DNA from 3 places in the Staphylococcus delphini genome. Region 1 is predicted to be linked to each of the others. Evidence: riboswitches for the same ligand, from Rfam matches in the RefSeq annotation. Region 1 holds a riboswitch; each other region holds the start of a gene.
The links. A riboswitch is a leader RNA that binds a small molecule or an ion and turns the genes downstream of it on or off. The one in region 1 is predicted to bind thiamine pyrophosphate.

Region 1 (2,210 bases):
AGCTTTCTTCGTGATGGGCCAAACACCATTGCGCCATAATTGAGCCACCACGAGACACGATGCCTGTTAAACGATCTACCGTTAATGGCACATAGCGGAGTAAGACACCAGCATGAATCGTAAAGTAATCGACACCTTGTTCAGCTTGTTCAATTAAAGTATCTCGATATATTTCCCAGGTTAAGTCTTCCGCGATACCGTTCACTTTTTCCAACGCTTGATAAATCGGCACCGTACCAACTGGAACTGGCGAGTTACGGATTAAATACTCCCGTGTCGCATGAATGTTTTTACCTGTCGATAAGTCCATCATCGTATCAGCACCCCAATGAATCGCCCAGACTAACTTTTCAATTTCTGCTTCAATGGACGACGATACAGCAGAGTTACCGATATTGGCATTAATCTTCACTTGAAAATTTTTACCGATAATCATGGGTTCTGATTCAGGATGATTGATGTTGTTCGGAATAATCGCGCGCCCTCTCGCAATCTCACCTCTGACAAATTCTGGACTGACATTTTCACGTGCTGCCACGAACTTCATTTCTTTAGTGATGATACCTTGTTTCGCATAATACATTTGTGTAACGCGTTTGCCCTCTTGTGCACGTCTCGGTTGATATTTGAATGGATGTTCAACAATATTTTTATGTGTTTCTGAATGGTAACCGTTGTCGATTGATTGCACACGACGGCCTTCATAATGCTCGACGTCTTGACGGGCTTCGATCCAATCTGTGCGCAGTGCTGGAATGCCTTTCGTAACATCGACTTCATACGTGTCATCATGATAAGGCCCCGCTGTATCATACACAACGAAAGGTTCATTTTCCGTTGTCCCTTGTTCAGTTACCGTTTCAGACAATGCGATTTGGCGAAACGGGACTTGGATATCCACATCCTCGCCTTGTTTAAAAATACGTTGACTCGCCGGAAAATTTTTCTTCAATTCAATTTGTTCTTGTTTCATTCAATAACCCCCTCTGACTTCACTAAGAGGCATTAACAACACTGAAAATAATAGGCAAAATAAAAACGCACTCAGAATAATTCTAAAGTGCGTACGAAAACGAACGAATTTATTAAAGTGCGTCAAAAGTGAGCCGAAATCATGTATGTGGCATCACGACACGATTCCGCCTGACAAGTGAACACCAGTCAGTCATGAAGGTTTCGTTTGCTTCCCTACGCTAGTATGATCTAGATCAGGTTCAAAGGGTTGAGGCGTTCACCTCTTTCAGCGCATTAATGGCACCCCTAGCAAGTTCCATATTTAAGTTTTACAACAGTATCGTATCACTAAAAATGTAAAATGACAATTACTATCATAAAATTGATTTAATTGTTTTATTTTTGTCATTTGGTTCATTTAGAGATTGTACTTTACTAAACAAACGAGAGGATGGGATATTATGTTTTCCCTTCTTCTACTACTTATCAGGTTATGATTGAATTATAATTATAAAACAGGTAAAAAATGATGATCAATGGGACTTTAAAAGTTGATGCTATTGATTTTTTTGATTTCATAAACTTGCCCTCAGTTTCCTATGTTTGACTGACGATTGCCCAGAAGGCTGAAACTCCTGAGGGGATACGTGCATAATGCTGACAGTCGCCTCTTTACTTTATTGGTGGGAGGTGTTTAACGCAGTAGCTGTCTGACTTCTCAATGCGCTCGCTTTTGAGAAGTCTAGTCAGCCTTGCGGGGGCAGAACGACGAAATCTTTGTTACACATGAGATTTCTGTACTGCTCCCAAAATCCACAATGAATGGGTGCGCTGGGAATCAATTTTGCTCATCGCTCGGTTCTGCTCAAATCCTAAGCGCTTTTGTCACAACCTCCCCTAAGAACGCGAAGCCATGAAGGCAATCAAAAACTACAAATCATAGGGAGGGCAAGTTAAACAAAATAATGTATCAATAGCATTCAATTCTTTTTATCTCCATCCCCTTACTTTTCACTTAGGTTTACAAAATAGGCGATAATAATTTTGCGATAGACTGCTTGAATTTCACCCAATTTGAGCGGGCGGCATAACGTTCTGGTGTCAGTTTTTGCGACACTTTTAAATCTTCTTTAAATGCTTCAATTAATGTTTGCGCAATCTCTTCGTTATACATAATCGCATTGACTTCAAAGTTCAATTTAAAGCTCCGTTCGTCCATATTCGCTGAACCGACCGATGCGACTTCACCATCAATG
Region 2 (2,210 bases), 370 kb from region 1:
GAGTTGTATATTAAAGCCAATATTCCTCTAACAAAGGATATTTACGGTACGAGTATTAAATCTGCCTATATCATCAAATATGTTTTTGCGAACCGTATTCCAAGACATGTCATTTATCCATTACTCGTTAAAATGGATTTGCGCAAAGAACCTTATGCCTAAGCCCTTGAAATCAACCGTTAAAGCCGTTACAATGATAGAGAGGTAAGACTGACGGGTCACTGAACGCACACTAACGACAGTCTAAAAACATGAGAGAAAGGACCTAATGGCATATGCTAACAAAAGAATTTGCTCAACGATCTGAGCTTAGTGAAAAACAAGTCCGTAAAATTGTCCAACATCTTGAAGAACGCGGCTATCATTTAAACAAGACTGAATATCGTGGACGTGAAGCGACAGACTTTAAAGAGGAAGATATCGAACTCTTCCAAGAAATTGCTGAACGTGTCGCACAAACGAATAGTTACGATCTTGCTTTCGAAGCACTCGAAAAAGAAAAAGACTTTTTACAGGTCATCGTTAAAGAAAACGAGCAACAATTACCTGCTGACCAACAAGTGCCACAATTGATTCAAGAGTTGCGCCACGAAATTAATCAAATGCGTGAAGAACGTCAAATGTTAGGTCAAATGGTCTCACAAGTGCATCAACAACAAGAAGAGCTTAAAGCATTACATCAGCAGTTACATACACAGTTGGAGACGAGCAACAAGTCTCTTGAAGCTTTGACTACTGCGCAACAACAACAAACAGAGCAATTGTCAAAAACGCAAGAAACCATTGAAACCCAAACAAAAGAACATCAAGAGCTTGCGGAAACGATTCACCGCAACGAGAAAAAAGGTTTCTTCCAACGTTTATTTGGTGGTTAAGCAACATTGATGATAAGCTAAAAAATGTAAAAGTTTGGATTTAACGTCCGTTTGAGTAATACTCATGAATAATCAATAAAAAACATAAGCTAGGGGTGCTCGAGGTGAGCTGAGAAAGATGGTATCTTAACTCTTTGAACCTGACGTGGTTAGAACCAACGAAGGGAAGCGCAATATGACGACGAAATAGTCTCAAGATGAATGATGCGTAGTCACATTATTCTAATCATATATGCTTTCCTCTTGCATCCTTTTATGCAGGAGGTCTTTTTTTATGAAACAAACCCTGATTATTGGTGCAGGTGTTATGGGGTTATCTATTGCACGCCAACTCGATGCCAAACATCGTCACATCCGTATCATTGATCGCTCCACCCCACGAATGAACGCGTCTTATGCTGCGGGTGGTATGTTAGGCGCACAAAATGAATTTTTTGAAGATACCCCACTTTATCGACTTGCAATGAAAAGTCGTGCGATGATGCCTGAATTAGCCCAAGCCTTGGAGCACGAAACGGGGATTCATATCGAATATCAACAGCATGGACTCATCAAAGTCGCTTCTCAACCTCAAGATGTCCAAGCCGTCCGTCAACAGTTCGATTTTTTACACCATCATGACCACACCGTCACCCAACTGTCTACGGAACAATTAACGCAACGGTTTCCCCATCTCGATCCATCACAAAGTGCCGCGTTCAAAATTCAAGACGACGGCCAAATTAATGCGAACCTTTACACACAAGCGCTTATTGCTTCGGTCATGGAACGTGCCCATATCGAATTAATGACCCATACGGAGGTTTACTCGTTACAGCGACACCATCATTGTTACCGCATTAAGACGTCAAAAGGCACTTTTGAAGCTGACGAACTCATTATTGCAGCTGGCGCATGGAGCGGCGCATTGCTTCAACAATTAGGTTTCGAATTACCGACACATCCTGTTAAAGGTGACGTCAAATTGATTGCGTCTGATTACGCCGGTTTAAAAGAAACGATTTTTAATATGAACGGCTGTTACATCGTCCCAAAATTGCCGAATCGCTTCTTAATTGGTGCAACATCTGATTATGATTGTTGGGACACTGACAACAATGACGATAACCTTGCGTGGCTTGACCGAGAAAGTTTGAACATGATTCCCGCATTACGATCACACCATGTCATTAAAACTTGGACAGGGATTCGTCCCATTACAGAAGATGAAATCCCTATTATGGGCGAAATTGCACCTCAACTGTTTGTGACGACAGGGCATTATCGTAACGGGATTTTACTGTCACCCATTGCTGGACAACTGATGGCACAACTCGTTGACGAGGATAGCGAAGC
Region 3 (2,210 bases), 550 kb from region 1:
CGATGGCATCTCCTTCTAAATGGCCACCTTTAATAATGACCCCTTTCGAACCAATATCATGAATGAAAAAGCGGCCCACTTGATGAATTTTTTCCACCGAATCAATAGTAACGCCAGCGATTTCTTCAGCTTCTGGAACATTAGGTGTTGCTACATCTGCATATGGTAACAGTGTTTCTTTAAGACGATTTCGTACTTTTTGGTCCATTAAAGAATCACCACTTTTAGCAACCATAACTGGGTCAATCACATATGGAATATCAATCTTTTGCAAATATGACGCAATCACTTCCATCATCTCTGGTGTCGGAATCATCCCTGTCTTTAACGCATGTGGCATTTCATCATTAAACACACTGGCTAATTGCTCTTCTAACCAACTTGCTTCTAAATTGTGAATATGTTGCACACCCATTGAGTTTTGAGCCACGATACTTGTCACTGCAGCCATGCCATAGACACCACAAGAATGAAAAGATTTCAAGTCTGCCATGGCGCCTGCACCACCACTTGGATCTGTACCTGCAATCGTTAGCGCAATTTTTGGTTTTTCCATCATTTTTCTCCTCCAAATTCCCATTTTTCAAGTTGATACGCCATATTGAAAAAGTTTCGTTCATGAACTGTACTTTGTAGAAAGTTTTGTCTCAATTGTTGTTGAACTTTTTCGGAACTCACTTCTGCATATGAATCGAGCCAACGATCAATATAGGACAACAGTGTATCCATTTCTTTATTGTAAAAATCGAACCACGCTTTTAATGGATGATTGGCCTCAAAATGATGATTTTCAATCGCCATTTTACCTAATTGTTGATACACATATGGACACGGTGCCATTGCAGCAATGGTATAAGCGACATTGTCAAAAGCATAAGCGTTATAATACATATGTTTAATATAGTGGTCGGCAGACGGATACCAATCCCCTTGTTGAATGACACTTTGATAATCTTCACCAACATAGTCCGCTAGAATATGATGGGCCTCTACTTCTCCAGAACTCGCAAACTGAATTTGTTCTGTTAAAAATTGAATTTCACCTTTCGTATCCACTTTCGGTATCAGTAGCGCATATATTTTGGCAAATTCATTCAAATAACGTGAATCTGCACGTAAATAATGTTTAACTGATTCTGCCGCAATGTCCCCGTTAAGCATGCCTTGTATAAAACCATCTTGATAAATTTGTTCAATAATAGGTTGTGCTTCTTGTTTAATTTGTTCAGAAAAACGCATCTTCATTCTCCTTTAATATGAAAAAAGACTACCTTGAAAGTAGCCTTGTTCACACACTGAAGCATGCGTGTCCATGTGCTACTTCCCTACGTTGGTTTCATCCAAATCAGGTTCAGAGGGTCTGAATATCCATTCATCTCAGCCATCAATCGGCACCCCTAGTAGTCCTTCATTTTTTAGTTACCTTTAATGTATCAGAAACCTAACGCAAGTTCAATTATGTAAAAGCACTAAACAAATTGCGAAATATATGTATAGTTTAACAAAACAAATGACTCTATTAGATTATTTTGCATTTCTTATGAATCATTCGATAAATATTAATGAGAATAAAAGTGGCGATTGGCCACTAAATACAATACAGTATTTAATAGCCAATACACCTCATTTCAAGGTTGATAGTTAGACAATTTTGGTAGTAGGTTGTCTACCAAATTTCATTAGAGCTCAAGTCAATATGTTGAAGATAAAAGTAATGGTGTGAGATAAATCGAATTATTTCAATCGGAGAATATACTTTGAGAAGGGTTGATAAAAATAGGTGGGATTATCAAATATTGGAAAATCTTTGCTTGTTGCTTTGCTATTCATCGTTGAACTCATCTGTGTTTGACGCTATCGTTACTGTGCCAATTGGAGAGATTTGTGAAACGAGTAATTCTGTAGCATAACGTTTTTCATCATTATGAACATAACGTCTCGTTTGGATTTGCCCGCTTATCGCTACAGTTGTCCCCTCTTGGATCGTTTCGTGAATTTGAAGAGCAATATTACCGAACGCTTTACAATTTAAGTAATCAGTGATGGGCTTTTGGTTTTTACTTAAATACTCTCGCGTGACAGCAACGGTAAAGGTAACAAAGTAACTCTCTTCCTTTTCGTAAAAACTGGGCGGGCGGTTAATGATACCTACTGCTTGAAAATGGTTAATGTTGTTCACCTCCTGTACCTGTAATATAAACCTTTCAATG

Region 2: it holds a riboswitch for thiamine pyrophosphate, as region 1 does, so the genes downstream of both, thiO (glycine oxidase ThiO) here and thiC (phosphomethylpyrimidine synthase ThiC) in region 1, are expected to answer to the same signal.
Region 3: it holds a riboswitch for thiamine pyrophosphate, as region 1 does, so the genes downstream of both, tenA (thiaminase II) here and thiC (phosphomethylpyrimidine synthase ThiC) in region 1, are expected to answer to the same signal.

The regions. Positions count from the first base shown of each region.
Region 1 is NZ_LR134263.1:309,435-311,644, reverse strand. Features, by position in the region: gene thiC (phosphomethylpyrimidine synthase ThiC) at 1-973, opposite strand, end outside; TPP riboswitch at 1,169-1,272, opposite strand; gene cls (cardiolipin synthase) at 1,976-2,210, opposite strand, start outside.
Region 2 is NZ_LR134263.1:2,736,871-2,739,080, forward strand. Features, by position in the region: gene EL101_RS12860 (hypothetical protein) at 1-162, shown strand, start outside; gene EL101_RS12865 (DNA-binding protein) at 276-875, shown strand; TPP riboswitch at 957-1,059, shown strand; gene thiO (glycine oxidase ThiO) at 1,150-2,210, shown strand, end outside.
Region 3 is NZ_LR134263.1:857,623-859,832, reverse strand. Features, by position in the region: gene thiD (bifunctional hydroxymethylpyrimidine kinase/phosphomethylpyrimidine kinase) at 1-556, opposite strand, end outside; gene tenA (thiaminase II) at 556-1,239, opposite strand; TPP riboswitch at 1,306-1,409, opposite strand; gene EL101_RS03850 (single-stranded DNA-binding protein) at 1,823-2,179, opposite strand.